DNA from 3 places in the Enterobacter cloacae complex sp. 394I7 genome. Region 2 is predicted to be linked to each of the others. Evidence: predicted binding sites of a transcription regulator. Region 2 holds the regulator's gene; each other region holds the start of a gene.
What was found. Region 2 encodes Fur, which represses iron uptake genes when iron is present. Its sites were predicted from a motif close to ATAATAATGAGAACNACTATCAA; they were not measured.
Positions count from the first base shown of each region.

Region 1: sodA (superoxide dismutase [Mn]) is a predicted target of Fur. The motif match lies at 2,975-2,997, and genes of this name have one in related genera.
Region 3: feoA (ferrous iron transporter A) is a predicted target of Fur. The motif match lies at 3,771-3,793, and genes of this name have one in related genera.

Region 1 is NZ_JBXWCR010000011.1:48,539-54,355, forward strand. Features, by position in the region: gene cpxR (envelope stress response regulator transcription factor CpxR) at 1-111, shown strand, start outside; gene cpxA (envelope stress sensor histidine kinase CpxA) at 108-1,481, shown strand; gene yiiM (6-hydroxyaminopurine reductase) at 1,536-2,210, opposite strand; gene sodA (superoxide dismutase [Mn]) at 2,281-2,901, opposite strand; gene rhaT (L-rhamnose/proton symporter RhaT) at 3,191-4,225, shown strand; gene rhaR (HTH-type transcriptional activator RhaR) at 4,226-5,074, opposite strand; gene rhaS (HTH-type transcriptional activator RhaS) at 5,148-5,817, opposite strand, start outside.
Region 2 is NZ_JBXWCR010000001.1:199,694-205,510, reverse strand. Features, by position in the region: gene pgm (phosphoglucomutase (alpha-D-glucose-1,6-bisphosphate-dependent)) at 71-1,711, opposite strand; gene seqA (replication initiation negative regulator SeqA) at 1,736-2,284, opposite strand; gene ybfF (esterase) at 2,468-3,241, shown strand; gene ybfE (LexA regulated protein) at 3,370-3,657, shown strand; gene fldA (flavodoxin FldA) at 3,813-4,343, shown strand; gene fur (ferric iron uptake transcriptional regulator) at 4,632-5,078, shown strand; gene AC2FAP_RS00950 (ChiQ/YbfN family lipoprotein) at 5,187-5,516, opposite strand; gene chiP (chitoporin ChiP) at 5,564-5,817, opposite strand, start outside.
Region 3 is NZ_JBXWCR010000006.1:58,797-64,613, forward strand. Features, by position in the region: gene ompR (osmolarity response regulator transcription factor OmpR) at 1-416, opposite strand, end outside; gene greB (transcription elongation factor GreB) at 649-1,122, shown strand; gene AC2FAP_RS18725 (Tex family protein) at 1,211-3,541, shown strand; gene feoA (ferrous iron transporter A) at 3,834-4,061, shown strand; gene feoB (Fe(2+) transporter permease subunit FeoB) at 4,092-5,817, shown strand, end outside.

The DNA of each region.
Region 1 (5,817 bases), on a different contig from region 2:
ATCGATATGCATATCTCGAACCTGCGCCGCAAGCTGCCGGAACGCAAGGACGGACACCCGTGGTTTAAAACCCTGCGTGGTCGCGGTTATCTGATGGTTTCCGCTTCATGATAGGAAGCTTAACAGCCCGCATCTTCGCCATTTTCTGGCTGACGCTGGCACTGGTTTTAATGCTCGTTTTGATGTTGCCAAAACTCGACTCACGCCAGATGACGGAGCTTCTCGACAGCGAGCAACGTCAGGGCGTGATGATCGAGCAGCACGTGGAAGCCGAGCTGGCAAACGACCCGCCGAACGATTTAATGTGGTGGCGCAGGCTGTTTCGCGCTATCGACAAATGGGCACCGCCAGGCCAGCGCCTGTTGCTGGTGACCAGCGAAGGGCGCGTGATTGGCGCCGATCGCAATGAAATGCAGATCATCCGTAACTTCATTGGTCAGGCGGATAACGCCGACCATCCTCAGAAGAAAAAATACGGTCGGGTTGAGATGGTGGGCCCCTTCTCCGTCAGAGATGGCGAGGATAATTACCAGCTTTACCTGATCCGCCCGGCGAGCAACTCCCAGTCCGATTTCATCAACCTGCTGTTTGACCGTCCGCTTCTGCTGCTGATTGTCACCATGCTGGTCAGCTCACCGCTGCTGCTGTGGCTGGCGTGGAGTCTGGCGAAACCGGCGCGTAAGCTGAAAAACGCGGCGGACGAAGTGGCGCAGGGTAACCTGCGACAACACCCTGAACTGGAAGCTGGTCCACAGGAGTTCCTTGCCGCCGGGACCAGTTTTAACCAGATGGTGAGCGCCCTCGACCGCATGATGACGGCACAGCAACGCCTGCTGTCGGATATCTCGCACGAGCTGCGCACGCCGCTCACGCGCTTACAGCTCGGCACCGCGCTGCTGCGTCGCCGCAGCGGTGAGAGCAAAGAGCTGGAACGTATTGAAACGGAAGCGCATCGTCTGGACAGCATGATTAACGACCTGCTGGTCATGTCGCGCAATCAGCAGAAAAATGCGCTGGTGAGCGAAACGGTGAAAGCCAACCACCTGTGGCATGAAGTGCTGGATAACGCGGCGTTCGAAGCGGAGCAGATGGGGAAATCCTTTACCGTCAACTTCCCGCCGGGGCCATGGCCGCTGTACGGTAACCCTAACACGCTGGAAAGCGCGCTGGAGAACATCGTGCGTAACGCCCTGCGCTATTCGCACACGAAGATTGAGGTAGCCTTCTCGGTGGATAAAGACGGGATCACCATCATCGTTGATGACGATGGTCCTGGGGTAAGCCCGGAAGACCGCGAACAGATTTTCCGTCCGTTCTACCGTACCGACGAGGCGCGTGACCGTGAATCTGGCGGCACGGGGCTGGGTCTGGCGATTGTTGAAACCGCCATGCAGCAGCATCGCGGCTGGGTGAAGGCCGACGACAGCCCGCTGGGTGGGTTGCGGTTAACGCTGTGGCTGCCGTTGTATAAACGTTCGTAGCCGTTTAGCCGGGCGGCGGTATCGCTGACCCGGCTTGCCTCTCCTGCGGGGAAACTATTTCCCCCACAATCTCCGCGAATTATCTTCGATCTTGCTACTTAAACGGCGTTTCTGCATCGTTCGGGTCCAGCTCGTGGACAGCCCTGCAGCGGACAAAAGCCGATGGTACTGGTCGTCATCAAACGGCATATGCCAGGCGATCGCGCAGGCGTCATATACCGAGACATCACTCAGGCGCGATGCCAGCACCAGCGGCGCATCTGCCGATACCTGACCTGCCAGCACCACCCGATATAACCAGCCCGTTTTACCCGCGCTCTGCAGCCGGGCAGACATGTCGCTGATGCCGAAATGATAGTTTAGTTTGAAGCACGGCGAGCGCGGCTGCGTCACCTGAATCAGGGCATCGCCCCAGCGGTAGATATCGCCGATAAAGATGTTTTTCTCGGTCAGCCCTTCCGTTGAGAGATTCTCACCAAACGCTGGCGCGACAAACATATCCGCCTGTTCGGGGAACTCGGTTATCCAGTGCTGATAGTGTTCCCGCGGATAGTGGCACAGCGCGCGGTCAGGCCCGCCATGGATTTTCTTTTCGGCCTGCTCATCGCCCACCAGCCCGAGGTCGGTTAACGTCAACTCGCCGTCGACCTGAATTTTGGCGATAGCGCTCGGGCGGCTGCCGTCGTACTCCCTTACCTTGCCTGTAAAGACATTCACCGGAAAATGCATCGCTGCTCCTTTCTGCAGATACAAAAAAAGCGAGTCATCAGACTCGCTTCTCACAGGCGTCAATGCAACCTTATTTTTTCGCGGCGAAACGCGCTGCTGCTTCGTCCCAGTTCACCACGTCCCAGAAGGCTTTGATGTAGTCCGGGCGACGATTCTGGAATTTCAGGTAGTAAGCGTGTTCCCACACGTCCAGACCCAGGATAGGGAAACCGGATGCGCCAGAGATTGCTTCACCCATCAGCGGGGAGTCCTGGTTAGCCGTTGAAACAACCGCCAGTTTGTCACCTTTCAGAACCAGCCACGCCCAGCCAGAGCCGAAACGGGTCGCAGCGGCTTTTTCGAATTCCGCTTTGAAGTTGTCTACAGAACCGAAATCGCGCTCGATAGCCGCTTTCAGGTCGCCCTGCAGGGTGGTACCGGTTTTCAGGCCTTTCCAGAACAGGCTGTGGTTAGCGTGACCACCTGCGTTGTTACGCAGAACGGTTTTCTTGTCAGCTGGCAGCTGGTCCAGTTTGGTGATCAGCTCTTCAACAGGCAGGCTAGCGAACTCTGGCAGGCTTTCCAGCGCGGCGTTCGCGTTGTTCACATAGGTCTGGTGGTGTTTAGTGTGATGGATTTCCATCGTCTGCTTGTCGAAATGCGGTTCCAGTGCGTCGTAGGCATACGGCAGGGATGGCAGTGTATAACTCATAATCCTCTCCATTATTGTCGGGCGGCACAGCTGTTAATGCCGCGTAAGCAGTTGGTTCATTATAGTTAATTAAATGATATTGAAAATGATTATCAATGCCGTAGTTTTTATAAGGTTATTCGGTTTTCGATTATTGCTGAAATTGTGAGTCTGCTCACCCGGTTAACGCGTTGATTGCCATTCAAAACCAAAGTGCGGCAACCTTCCGAAGGTTACCCGACTGCTTAATTTTTACACTCATCGAGTCGGTGGGAAGCCACCGGCATATAAAAACGATGAGGATGTAAACATGAATCATGCGATTACGATGGGTATTTTCTGGCATCTGATAGGCGCGGCCAGTGCAGCCTGTTTCTATGCCCCGTTTAAACAGGTCAAACAGTGGTCATGGGAAACCATGTGGTCCGTCGGCGGTGTGGTCTCGTGGATAATTCTTCCCTGGACCATCAGCGCCATGCTGCTCCCGGATTTCTGGGGCTATTTCTCCTCCTTTAACGCCTCCACCCTGCTGCCGGTCTTTCTTTTTGGCGCCATGTGGGGCGTCGGTAACATTAACTATGGCCTCACCATGCGCTATCTCGGCATGTCGATGGGCATTGGCATCGCGATTGGTATTACGCTGATTGTCGGCACTCTGATGACGCCGATACTCAACGGCAACGTCGACGTGCTCATCAACACCAAAGGCGGCCAGATGACGCTGCTGGGCGTGCTGGTGGCCGTCATTGGCGTGGGCATTGTCACCCGCGCAGGGCAGCTGAAAGAGCGCAAAATGGGCATCAGAGCCGAAGAGTTCAACCTGAAGAAAGGCCTGCTGCTGGCGGTGATGTGCGGGATCTTCTCCGCAGGCATGTCATTCGCGATGAACGCCGCCAAACCGATGCATGAAGCCGCTGCCGCACTGGGCGTCGACCCGCTGTACGTGGCACTGCCAAGCTATGTGGTGATCATGGGTGGCGGAGCGGTGGTTAACCTCGGTTTCTGTTTTTTCCGTCTGGCAAACGTGAAGACCTTGTCACTGAAAGCCGACTTCTCGCTGGCTAAACAGATGATTATCGGGAACGTGCTGCTCTCGGCGCTCGGCGGGCTGATGTGGTATCTCCAGTTCTTCTTCTACGCGTGGGGTCACGCCAGTATTCCGGCGCAGTATGACTATATGAGCTGGATGCTGCACATGAGCTTCTACGTGCTGTGCGGTGGGCTGGTGGGTCTGCTTCTGAAAGAGTGGAACAACGCCGGGCGTCGCCCGGTGGGCGTGCTGAGTCTGGGGTGCGTGGTGATCATTATTGCGGCCAACATTGTGGGCCTCGGCATGGCGAACTGATTACGCCGCGTTACGACTGCGATGACGCCACTGAACCGGCGTCATCCCCACCTCGCGGTTAAAGACCACCGAAAAATAGTTACTGTCCTCAAAGCCGCAGCGCATCGCCACATCGCTGACCATCAGTTCCGTATGCTGAAGCAGGTACTGGGCATGGCAGATGCGCAGCTGGCGCAGATAGTGGTTCACCGTCATCCCGGTCTGGGTGCGGAATTGCTGGCGCAACGCGCGCTCGCTGCACTGCGCCTGCTCGCAGAATTTCTCCAGCACAAAGCTTTTGTTAAGGCTGCCCGCCAGGGTGGTAATGAGCTTATCGAGCAGGGCTTCCTGCGCGGTAGCCGACGGGTTATCAATGGCGTAGCGATGGCGCGCCAACGTCATGACCAGTTGGGCGAAAAGCAGTTCTGCCATCTGATGAGCCTCAGGATCGCTTTTCTGGCTTTCCTGCTCCAGCTGAGAAATCACCTGTCGCACCTGCGTCATGCCGTTACTGCTCAGTCGCCAGTGCGCCGCGCACTTCGTATCATTAAAACCCGGAATGTAAGCCGCCCAGTCGACGTTGAGTTTCAGCCTGTCGGGGCAATAAATCACATTCTGCAGGACCAGGTCGTTGACCGAAGCGTAGGCGTGCTTGTCTTCAGCACGGATGTAAAACAGATCCCCACGCGTAATGCGGTAGGGCCGGTCGTTGAGGATATGCAAGCCATTGCCCCGCCACACCAGCACCAGCTCGCAGAATTCATGGGTGTGCTCGGCAAAGACGTTTTGCGGATAGCGATCCGCCACCGCGACGGCCTGGCCGGCGGAGGCAAAAAAATCCACTTTGCGAAGCATTAGCTGAGCAACCACGACACCACCTCGACAGCAAATAACCTGACATTATTAGCGTTTTTGCCCACGGGAAACGGTGACAACCCTCGCGTTACTGCAGTGACGCGTCCTTTCCCTGACGAATATCGCGCGGTGACCAGCTAAATTCCCGGCGAAACAGGGTCGAAAAGTGGTTACTGTCGCCGAAACCGCAACGATAGGCGATATCCGTGACGCTCTCATCGGTATGACGCAGCAGATGGCGCGCTTTAATCAGGCGCAGACGGTTCAGATAGCGCTGGGGCGTCAGCCCGGTTTGCTGCTTCAGCTGACGATGCAAGGTCCGGAGCGACAGCGAAAAATCATCCGCCAGCGTTTCCCAGCAGACATCCTCGGCGAAATGGTCCTCCAGCCAGGCCATCAGTTGAGTCAAACGCGCATCGTTATTCCCCAGCCCGGCCACCATGCTACTGCGACGCAGCAGCACCAGCAGCTGCATAAACAGCAGCTCACGCGTGGCGATGACGTGGGTCTCCTGTCCCTCGTCGCGCTGTTCCATCTGGCTCACCAGCTGACGCACCTGCTGCAGCGTGGACTGATTCACCCGCCAGTGCGAAGGATAGATGCCGTCCTTCTCCTGCGGCAGGAGATGGTTCAGCCCGGACAGGAACTGGAACGCATCGGGCGAACGGTAGAGCACGTTAGTCAGGCACAGGTTGTCGGTATGTTCATATAAGTGCCGGTCATGATCGCGCACAAAGCAGACCGTCCCACCACTGATG
Region 2 (5,817 bases):
TGCAAAAGCAAAACGGCAACCCTGGGGTTGCCGTTTTGCTTGCATCGTGAGGGCATCAGCCCACCGCGATTTACGCGTTTTTCAGCACTTCGCTGACAATCTCTACCGCTTCTTTCTCAATCAGCTTACGGTGTTCGTCGCCGAGGAAGCTCTCACAATAGATTTTGTATGCATCTTCCGTACCGGATGGACGCGCGGCAAACCAGCCGTTTTCGGTCATCACTTTCAGACCACCGATAGAGGCACCGTTACCCGGGGCCGCCGTCAGACGGGCCGTGATAGGGTCACCGGCCAGCGTGCTGGCACTGACCATCTCCGGAGAGAGTTTAGACAGCGCCGCTTTCTGCGCGGAGGTCGCGCCAGCCTGAATACGGTTATAGCTTGGCGCGCCAAAGCGTGCCGCCAGCTCGTTATAGTGTTCCTGCGGATTTTTACCGGTGACAGCGGTGATTTCCGCCGCCAGCAGGCACATGATGATCCCGTCTTTATCGGTAGACCATGGCGTGCCGTCGAAACGCAGGAAGGATGCGCCCGCGCTCTCTTCACCGCCAAAACCGAAGCTGCCGTCGTGCAGACCGTCAACAAACCATTTGAAGCCTACCGGTACTTCCACCAGCTTACGGCCCAGCGCCTCAACCACGCGGTCAATCATCGCCGAGGAGACCAGCGTTTTACCTACAGCCACCTCTTTGCCCCACTGCGGACGATGCTGGAACAGGTAGTTGATGGCAACCGCAAGATAATGGTTCGGGTTCATCAGCCCTGCCGGGGTGACAATACCGTGGCGGTCATAATCCGGATCGTTGGCAAACGCCAGGTCGAATTTATCACGCAGCGCCAGCAGGCCCGCCATCGCGCACTCGGAAGAGCAGTCCATACGGATTGCGCCGTCTTTATCCAGGTGCATAAAGCGGAAGGTCTGATCAACGTGATCGTTAACGATGGTCAGGTTCAGCTTGTAATGCTCTGCGATGCGTTTCCAGTATTCGATACCGGAGCCGCCGAGAGGGTCAACGCCCAGCTTCAGACCGGCTTTCTGGATGGCCGCCATATCGACGATATCCGCCAGACCTTCCACAAATGGCTGTACCAGATCCTGCTCTTTCACATGGCCGGATGCCATGGCCGCATCCAGAGAGAGGCGTTTCACCCCATTCAGGCCATCCGCCAGCAGCGCATTGGCACGATCTTCAACCACTTTCGTGACGTTCGTGTCTGCCGGTCCACCGTTAGGCGGGTTGTATTTGATCCCACCGTCTTCCGGCGGGTTGTGTGATGGGGTGATCACAATCCCGTCAGCCAGCGCGCCGCCTTTTTTGTTGTGGACAAGGATCGCGTTAGAGACCGCAGGGGTCGGCGTGAAGCCGTTATTTTCCTGAACAATGACGTCAACGCCATTCGCCGTCAGCACTTCCAGCACGGAAATGAACGCCGGTTCAGACAGAGCATGGGTATCTTTTCCCACATAGCACGGACCGGTAACGCCGTTTTTAGCGCGCTCTTCCGCGATGGCCTGAGCAATAGCCAGAATGTGCGGTTCGTTAAAGCTATGGCGCGCCGCGCTACCGCGGTGGCCAGATGTACCAAACTTCACTGCGTGTTCTGCGTTGCCCACGACCGGTTTCAGCACGTAATACTGCGCGGTCAGCTGAGCGACGTTAATCAAATCGCTTTGTTGTGCAGGTTGGCCTGCACGGCTGTGATTTGCCATTACCGGGTCCTTCTGATGCAAGGGTTAAATTGTACCGCAAACCTTTTCAATCAATTCCGCCGGGAACTGCATGGACTGCATGATGTGTTCAACCATGCTGCACTTGCGGCCCGTATTGGTATTGGTGATGACCCAGTACGGTGTGCCCGGGACATGTTTAGGTTTGGTTTGGTTGCCATTTTGCAGCAGCGTTTGCTCGTCGCCCGCGAAATAGACGCGGGTACGACCGTGCAGCGACTCGGTCGCTTCAGCAAACGCTTTGTTATCCAGTGAATAGAGTGTAGACAGCACCAGCATGAAGCGGTTAACCGCTTTTTTCTGCTCGGCGTACTCATCAGAGAGCAGCAACTCGCGCATCGCACGTACTTTGTCTTTCACTTGCGCGACGGCAGGTTTTGCTTGTGCAACAACGTTTTGTTGAGACACGACATCTTTAGTGACTGGGGTAGCAGGCTGTGAGGCGGCGGAAATTTTAAGCATGCGCCGTAAAATGTCGGACGCACTCTCCCCGATATGCCGCGTCTGGCTGGCAATATACTGATAGAGTTCGTCATCAACTTCGATTGTTTTCATCTTAATCCAGTGCGATATCTTATCTGAATACAAGTCGTTGGGATTATAAAGTTAAATTCCAACAGCGGATAGCGTCAAACCAGGTTGGCGGCAAAAGTCAGATTAAACTGGAACCTTGCAGCCGGGCGGCAGAATGGTCAACATGATACCCTAACCTGACATACGTAAAAAAAGAACTTTGCCATGAAATTGAATACCCGAGCGCAAACTGCACAATCGCCGAACAATAATTCTCCCATCGTACTGGTTCACGGGCTTTTTGGCAGCCTGGATAACCTGGGGGTGCTGGCGCGCGATCTGGTTACCGATCACGATATTTTGCAGGTCGATATGCGAAATCACGGTCTTTCCGGGCGTTCAGAGGAGATGACCTACGCGGCAATGGCCCAGGATCTGCTCGATACGCTTGATGCCAACCATCTTCAGAAGGTGACGCTCATCGGGCATTCTATGGGCGGCAAGGCGGTAATGGCCCTGACGGCGCTGGCACCGGACAGAATCAACGGTCTGGTCGTGATCGACGTTGCCCCGGTGGATTACGACGTGCGCCGTCATGACGACATTTTTGCTGCCATCAATGCGGTGACAGAGGCTGGGGTTTCAACCCGCCAACAGGCCACAGCCGTCATGCGCGAACATCTTAATGAAGAAGGCGTTATTCAGTTTCTGCTGAAGTCGTTTGTCGACGGCCAGTGGCGTTTCAACGTGCCGGTACTCTGGGCGCAGTACAACAACATCGTCGGCTGGGATACGGTGCCCGCCTGGCAACACCCTACCCTCTTTATTCGCGGCGGTAACTCCCCTTATGTCACCGACGCCTATCGCGACACCTTGCTGGCGCAATTCCCGCAGGCCCGCGCCCATGTCATCGCCGGTGCCGGACACTGGGTTCACGCGGAAAAACCTGACGCCGTGTTACGCGCCATCCGCCGCTATCTCTCTGATACTGCGAATTGATTAAAAAGAGAGCGACTGGAAGGTTGCGGGCTTCCAGTCGTTGGCGTGCCGTTTTTGGTGATGTATGATGGCGCGCTCATCGCCCGGGCAATAGCAGGGCGGCTTGTTTCCCCCGAAGTCTCAGAATCATGGCCAAAGAACAAACGGACCGTACGACACTAGATCTGTTCGCGAATGAGCGTCGACCGGGACGACCGAAAACGAATCCGCTTTCGCGCGATGAACAGCTGCGTATTAATAAACGCAACCAGCTTAAACGCGATAAAAATCGTGGGCTTAAGCGTGTCGAACTGAAGCTCAATGCCGACGCCGTCGATGCGCTTAACGAACTGGCTGAAGCGCGTAATATCAGCCGTAGCGAGCTCATTGAAGAGATGTTGATCGCCCAGCTTGAGACCTTGCGCCGCCAGGCATAAGTCTGAAAATCCCCTTTCTTACCCTTTTCATGTAGCACAGAGTGCAGTCCTGCGCGATAGCTGTTTCCGCGGGGTTGCCAGTTCTGCTATTATTGCCCTTATCCGTGGACAAATTGCGCCACCATACCATTAAGTTTCAAGAGGTTATTTTACTCATGGCAATCATCGGCATTTTCTTCGGCAGTGATACCGGCAATACCGAAAATATCGCAAAAAACATTCAAAAACAGCTCGGTAAAGACGTTGCCGATGTGCATGACATCGCCAAGAGCAGCAAAGAAGATCTCGAAGGCTATGACATCCTGTTGCTGGGTATCCCAACCTGGTACTACGGTGAAGCCCAGTGTGACTGGGATGATTTCTTCCCGACGCTGGAAGAAGTGGACTTCAACGGCAAGCTGGTCGCCCTTTTTGGCTGCGGCGATCAGGAAGACTACGCTGAGTACTTCTGTGACGCGCTGGGCACTATCCGCGATATCATTGAACCGAATGGTGCAGTTATCGTAGGCCACTGGCCGACTGCCGGTTACCACTTCGAAGCGTCTAAAGGCCTGGCCGATGACGACCACTTCGTGGGTCTGGCGATCGACGAAGACCGTCAGCCAGAACTGACCGCAGAGCGCGTTGAGAAGTGGGTGAAGCAGATCCGCGAAGAACTGCACCTGGACGATATTCTTAACGCCTGATTGTTAGTGTGGCGCAACCCCGGTTGCGCCCAGGAACCGGGTCAAACGATTAAATTAATCGCTACAATCTTTTAACTTTTTCGCCCAGACCTGTACAATGTCTCCCAGGTAAAATGGGGTGCCATTGAGTAAGTTTGTCGGTGATACCACGTTTTTATAAGCATACTTTGCCTGAGACTTGCAGTTTTCATTTAGCCATGGCAGTTCTATAATGAGACGCATTATTCCAGGTGCATTTTCTGTCACTTCCTCCAGAAGTGAATCGTTTAGCAACAGGACAGATTCCGCATGACTGACAACAATACCGCATTAAAGAAGGCTGGCCTGAAAGTTACGCTTCCTCGGTTAAAAATCCTTGAAGTGCTTCAGGGTCCAGACAATCACCATGTCAGTGCGGAAGACCTTTACAAGCGTCTTATCGACATGGGTGAAGAGATTGGGCTGGCAACCGTCTATCGCGTGCTGAACCAGTTTGATGACGCGGGCATTGTTACCCGTCATAATTTCGAAGGCGGTAAATCTGTATTCGAACTGACCCAGCAGCAGCACCACGATCACCTGATCTGCCTGGATTGTGGCAAGGTCATTGAATTTAGTGATGATTCCATCGAAGCACGTCAGCGTGAAATCGCTGCTCGTCATGGTATCCGCCTGACCAACCATAGCCTGTATCTGTATGGTCACTGTGCTGAAGGTGATTGCCGCGAAGACGATCACGCACACGACGCCAAATAAGTCGAACTTTCATACTCTGAGCCAGCCGCAAGGTTGGCTTTTTTTTGCCTGTCACCCGGCGAAAAAAAGCCCGGTAAGCACAGCGCCACCGGGCCTTAACACGCTTAATTAATTTCCGTTGTTACTGCGTATTTCCTTCCAGATCTGGTCGCAACGCTTCGCCACTTCCTGATCGTTACCGGTTTTACGCGCCTGAATGCAGGCCTGATAGTCCATCACGCGAACATTTTCCTGCGTCGCAAACTGCTCATGCGCCTTCTCTTTCTTCAGCACATTCAGCACGCTCTGGCAGGCTTCAATTTTCTCCGGTGAGCCTTCAGCGGTGTTAATGCAGGCGCTGTAAGCCTCCTTCAGGCGAGAATCTTCTTTCGGTGCCGGGTCCTGGGCGCAAGCCACCAGCCCCGAGGCCAGCAACGCGACGATTACCATTTTTTTCATCATGTGCAGTCTCCATTCCGGCGGGACGGAACCCGCCGGAGCGTTCATCAGAAGATAGTGAATGGTGCGATAACCATGAATTTCACGTCACGTTCATCCTGGAAGATGTTGCCGTAACCGCCCGCGTAGCTTGGAATATCAGAGTGGTTGTCATACTGCGTGAAGTGCAGCTTGAACATCGTGCCTTTCGCACGTCCATCCTGCACGGTATAGATGGCATCCAGGCTGTAAGAGGACTCTTTCAGACGGTAGTTCGGTTCGTAGTACGCATCCGGTGTGGCCATGTCGCCCGGTTTGGCGT
Region 3 (5,817 bases), on a different contig from region 2:
GCAATCACCGCTTCTTCCTGCGACGGTGCGCCAGGCAGTTCGTTCGCCTGACGGCGCAGCACGGCGCGAATACGGGCCAGCAGTTCACGCGGGTTGAACGGTTTTGGAATGTAGTCGTCAGCGCCGATTTCCAGACCAACGATGCGGTCAACCTCTTCCCCTTTCGCCGTCACCATGATGATCGGCATAGGGTTGCTCTGGCTACGCAGACGGCGGCAGATGGAAAGCCCGTCTTCACCAGGCAGCATCAGGTCGAGTACCATAAGATGGAATGATTCGCGGGTCAGCAGACGGTCCATCTGCTCAGCGTTGGCCACGCTACGAACCTGGAAGCCCTGCTCGGTCAGATAACGCTCAAGCAGCGCACGCAGGCGCATGTCGTCATCCACGACCAGAATTTTGTAGTTCTCTTGCATTGTGTGTACTCCCAAAGGTTCGGATAGTCTAATAACAGCGTATTCTAAAAAAGTGCACGTGTTCGACCAGCTAATTCTGGTATAAATTCTAGTCGAAATTGTTACAAAGCATATTTAACAGCAGCTTATCTGCACATTTCATCACATAAATCATTATTAACGTTGTCTGTTAGACTACGTGATACGTAATGTGCGCAAAGAATGCAATGATGTCGAGTCTTAAGGTCACCCCATGAAAACGCCCCTGATCACCCGCGAAGGGTATGAGAAACTCAAAAAAGAGATGGATTACCTGTGGCGCGAAGAGCGTCCTGAAGTGACCAAAAAAGTGACCTGGGCCGCAAGCCTGGGCGATCGCAGTGAAAATGCTGACTACCAGTACAACAAAAAACGGTTACGTGAAATCGACCGCCGGGTCCGCTATCTGACCAAATGCCTTGAGAACCTCAAAATAGTGGATTACTCCCCACAGCAGGAAGGCAAAGTGTTTTTCGGCGCGTGGGTCGAGATTGAGAACGACGATGGCGATACCCTGCGTTTTCGTATCGTCGGCTATGACGAAATTTTTGGTCGTAAGGATTACATCTCTATCGACTCACCAATGGCCCGTGCGCTGCTGAAAAAGGAAGTGGGCGATTTGGCCGTCGTGCAGACCCCTGGCGGCGAAGCCAGCTGGTACGTCAACGAAATTACGTACGTTAAATAGTCCGAGAGCGCCCTCCGCGGCTGGCATTTTGCCGTGTCAGCCCGTATAACTATCCCCTGATTTTTTCGACTCAACAGATGATAAAGCCATGATGAAAGATTCGCTCTGCCGCATTATTGCGGGTGAACTTCAGGCCAGAGCCGAACAGGTAGAAGCTGCCGTTCGCCTGCTTGATGAAGGGAACACCGTGCCGTTTATTGCACGTTATCGTAAGGAAGTCACCGGCGGTCTGGATGACACGCAGCTGCGTAACCTGGAGACCCGTCTCGGTTACCTGCGCGAACTGGAAGACCGTCGTCAGGCGATCCTCAAATCCATCGGCGAACAGGGAAAACTGACCAGCGAGCTGGAAACCGCAATCAACGGCACCCTGAGCAAAACCGAACTCGAAGACCTTTATCTGCCGTACAAACCGAAGCGCCGCACCCGTGGACAGATTGCCATTGAGGCAGGCCTGGAGCCGCTGGCCGAACTGCTGTGGAACGAACCGTCCCACGACCCGGAAACCGAAGCCGCGAAGTTTATCGATGCCGATAAAGGGGTCGCAGACACCAAAGCCGCACTCGACGGCGCGCGCTACATTCTGATGGAGCGCTTCTCCGAAGATGCCGCCCTGCTCGCGAAAGTGCGTGACTATCTGTGGAAAAACGCCCACATCGTCTCTACCGTGGTCAGCGGGAAAGAGGAAGAAGGCGCCAAGTTCCGCGATTATTTCGATCATCACGAACCCATCTCTACCACCCCTTCACACCGCGCGCTGGCGATGTTCCGCGGCCGCAACGAAGGCGTGCTCCAGCTCTCCCTGAATGCCGATCCACAGTTTGACGAGCCACCAAAAGAGAGCCACTGCGAGCAGATCATTATCGACCACCTCGGCCTGCGCCTGAACAACGCGCCGGCAGACAGCTGGCGCAAAGGCGTGGTGAGCTGGACGTGGCGCATCAAGGTGCTAATGCACCTCGAAACCGAACTGATGGGCACCGTGCGTGAACGCGCCGAAGACGAAGCAATCAACGTCTTCGCCCGTAACCTGCACGACCTGCTGATGGCCGCACCTGCCGGCCTGCGCGCCACCATGGGTCTCGATCCGGGTCTGCGTACCGGCGTAAAAGTGGCCGTGGTTGACGGTACCGGCAAGCTGGTGGCTACCGACACCATTTATCCGCATACCGGCCAGGCGGCGAAGGCTGCCGTCGTGGTTGCGGCGCTGTGCGAGAAATACAACGTGGAGCTGGTGGCCATCGGCAACGGTACGGCCTCCCGTGAAACCGAGCGTTTCTACCTCGATGTGCAGAAACAGTTCCCGAAAGTCACCGCACAGAAAGTGATTGTCAGCGAGGCGGGCGCTTCCGTCTATTCGGCGTCTGAACTGGCCGCCCTGGAGTTCCCGGACCTGGACGTTTCCCTGCGCGGTGCAGTTTCTATCGCCCGCCGTCTGCAGGATCCGCTGGCGGAGCTGGTTAAGATCGACCCGAAATCCATCGGCGTCGGCCAGTATCAGCATGACGTGAGCCAGACTCAGCTGGCCCGTAAGCTGGATGCGGTCGTGGAAGACTGCGTAAACGCCGTCGGCGTTGACCTGAACACGGCCTCTGTTCCCCTGCTGACCCGCGTGGCGGGCTTAACCCGCATGATGGCGCAAAACATCGTTGCCTGGCGTGATGAAAACGGCCAGTTCCAGAACCGCCAGCAGTTGCTGAAGGTGAGCCGTCTGGGGCCAAAAGCGTTTGAGCAGTGCGCGGGCTTCCTGCGCATCAACCACGGCGATAACCCGCTGGATGCCTCAACCGTTCACCCGGAAGCGTACCCGGTAGTGGAACGCATTCTGGCCGCAACCCAGCAGGCGCTGAAAGACCTGATGGGCGACAGCAGCGCGCTGCGTAACCTGAAGGCGGTCGATTTTACCGACGAACAGTTCGGGGTGCCGACGGTCACGGACATCATCAAAGAGCTGGAAAAACCAGGCCGCGATCCGCGTCCTGAGTTTAAAACCGCGACCTTCGCCGACGGCGTTGAAACCATGAATGATCTGCTTCCAGGCATGGTACTCGAAGGGGCGGTCACTAACGTCACCAACTTTGGCGCGTTTGTCGATATCGGCGTGCACCAGGACGGTCTGGTCCACATCTCTTCCCTTGCCGATAAATTCGTTGAAGATCCGCATACCGTGGTCAAAGCGGGCGACATCGTGAAGGTGAAGGTGATGGAAGTGGATCTGCAGCGTAAGCGTATCGCCCTGACGATGCGTCTGGACGAGCAGCCAGGTGAAACCAGCGCGCGCCGCGGCAGTAACGGCGGCGGACGCGAGCAGCAGCGCCCGGCCGCAAAAGCGGCGAAGCCACGCGGACGTGACGCCCAGCCTGCAGGCAACAGCGCCATGATGGATGCGCTGGCGGCAGCAATGGGTAAGAAACGCTAACCGCATAAAAAAGGCCCGGTGATGCGTCACTCACCGGGCCGTTATCCCGCCGAAATTAATTGTAAAATATGAAACCGGTTGTATATCTATATTTCAACCACCAGTGATCACACTATTAACAAATAAGCCGTTCCTCTCCCTGCCGCAGAATCAGTAAATATTGAGCAAGGTCAAACAGGCCGTAAATTAATACCGCAAACAACATTCCGTCACAGTTTTATTATTGCTGATAAAAACTATTCTCATTATCATCCCATAGTAGATATTTTAACCTCTCGTGGAATCAGGCATTATGCAATTCACTCCAGACAGTGCATGGAAAATTACCGGTTTTACCCACGAAATTAGCCCGGCCTATCGACAAAAGCTGCTGTCGCTGGGCATGCTGCCCGGCTCGTCATTTCAGGTCGTGCGCGTCGCCCCGTTAGGTGATCCGGTGCATATCGAAACCCGACGCGTAAATCTGGTATTGCGTAAAAAAGATCTCGCATTAATAGAAGTCGAAGCCTTATCCCGATAACAAGCCAGCGGTTTCAGTGAGTCCAGAAAAATGAAAAAATTAACTATTGGCTTAATTGGCAATCCTAATTCCGGCAAGACAACGCTATTTAACCAGCTCACGGGTGCGCGCCAGCGCGTCGGTAACTGGGCTGGCGTAACGGTTGAACGTAAAGAAGGCCTATTCTCAACAACAGATCACCAGGTCACGCTGGTTGACCTGCCCGGCACGTACTCCTTAACCACGATCTCCTCGCAAACTTCGCTCGATGAGCAGATTGCCTGCCACTATATTCTTAGCGGCGACGCGGATCTGCTCATCAACGTGGTTGATGCCTCAAACCTTGAGCGTAACCTCTACCTGACGCTGCAGCTGCTGGAGCTGGGCATTCCCTGCATCGTGGCGCTCAACATGCTCGACATTGCAGAGAAACAGAAACTGCGTATCGACGTCGATGCCCTCTCCGCACGGCTGGGGTGCCCGGTCGTTCCGCTGGTGTCGACGCGCGCCCGCGGTATTGATGCCCTGAAACTGGCTATCGATCGCCACGCGGGCAATCGTAACGTTGAGCTGGTGCACTACGCCCAGCCGCTCCTGCGCGAAGCGGATCTGCTGGCGCAAGAGATGGACAAAAGCATGCCCGCGAAACAGCGCCTGTGGCTCGGCCTGCAAATGCTGGAAGGGGATATCTACAGCCGCGCCTATGCTGGTCATGCGGCAGATGAACTGGACGTGGTCCTCGCCCGTCTGAGCGACGAGCTGGATGACCCGGCCCTGCATATCGCTGATGCTCGCTATCAGGCCATCGCCGCGATTTGCGACGTGGTCAGTAACGCCCTGACGGCGGAACCGAGCCGCTTCACCGCTGCCGTGGATAAGGTTGTGCTTAACCGTTTCCTCGGTTTGCCGGTCTTCTTGCTGGTGATGTACCTGATGTTCTTGCTCGCCATTAACATTGGTGGCGCACTCCAGCCGATTTTCGATGCCGGTTCCGTTGCTATCTTTGTTCATGGCATTCAGTGGGTGGGTTACACCCTGCATTTCCCGGAATGGCTGACCATCTTCCTTGCCCAGGGGATTGGCGGTGGTATCAACACCGTACTGCCTCTGGTGCCGCAAATCGGCATGATGTATCTGTTCCTCTCCTTCCTTGAGGATTCCGGTTACATGGCACGCGCCGCCTTCGTCATGGATCGCCTGATGCAGGCGCTCGGTCTGCCAGGCAAATCCTTCGTGCCGCTGATCGTGGGCTTCGGCTGTAACGTGCCCTCGGTTATGGGTGCCCGTACGCTGGATGCACCGCGTGAACGTCTGATGACCATTATGATGGCACCGTTTATGTCCTGCGGTGCACGACTGGCTATCTTCGCGGTCTTTGCCGCGGCCTTCTTTGGGCAGCAGGGGGCACTGGCGGTCTTCTCGCTGTACGTGCTGGGTATCGTCATGGCCATTCTCACGGGGCTGATGCTGAAACACACCATCATGCGCGGCGAAGCGTCGCCGTTCGTTATGGAACTGCCGGTCTACCACGTCCCCCATCTTAAAAGCCTGGTGATCCAGACCTGGCAGCGCCTGAAAGGCTTCGTCCTGCGTGCCGGTAAAGTGATTGTTATCGTGAGTATTTTCCTGAGCGCGCTGAACAGCTTCACCCTGAGCGGACAGGCTGCGGATAACATCAACGACTCCGCCCTCGCCTCCGTCAGCCGCGTCATAACCCCGGTCTTCAAACCGATCGGCGTCCATGACGATAACTGGCAGGCGACCGTCGGTCTGTTCA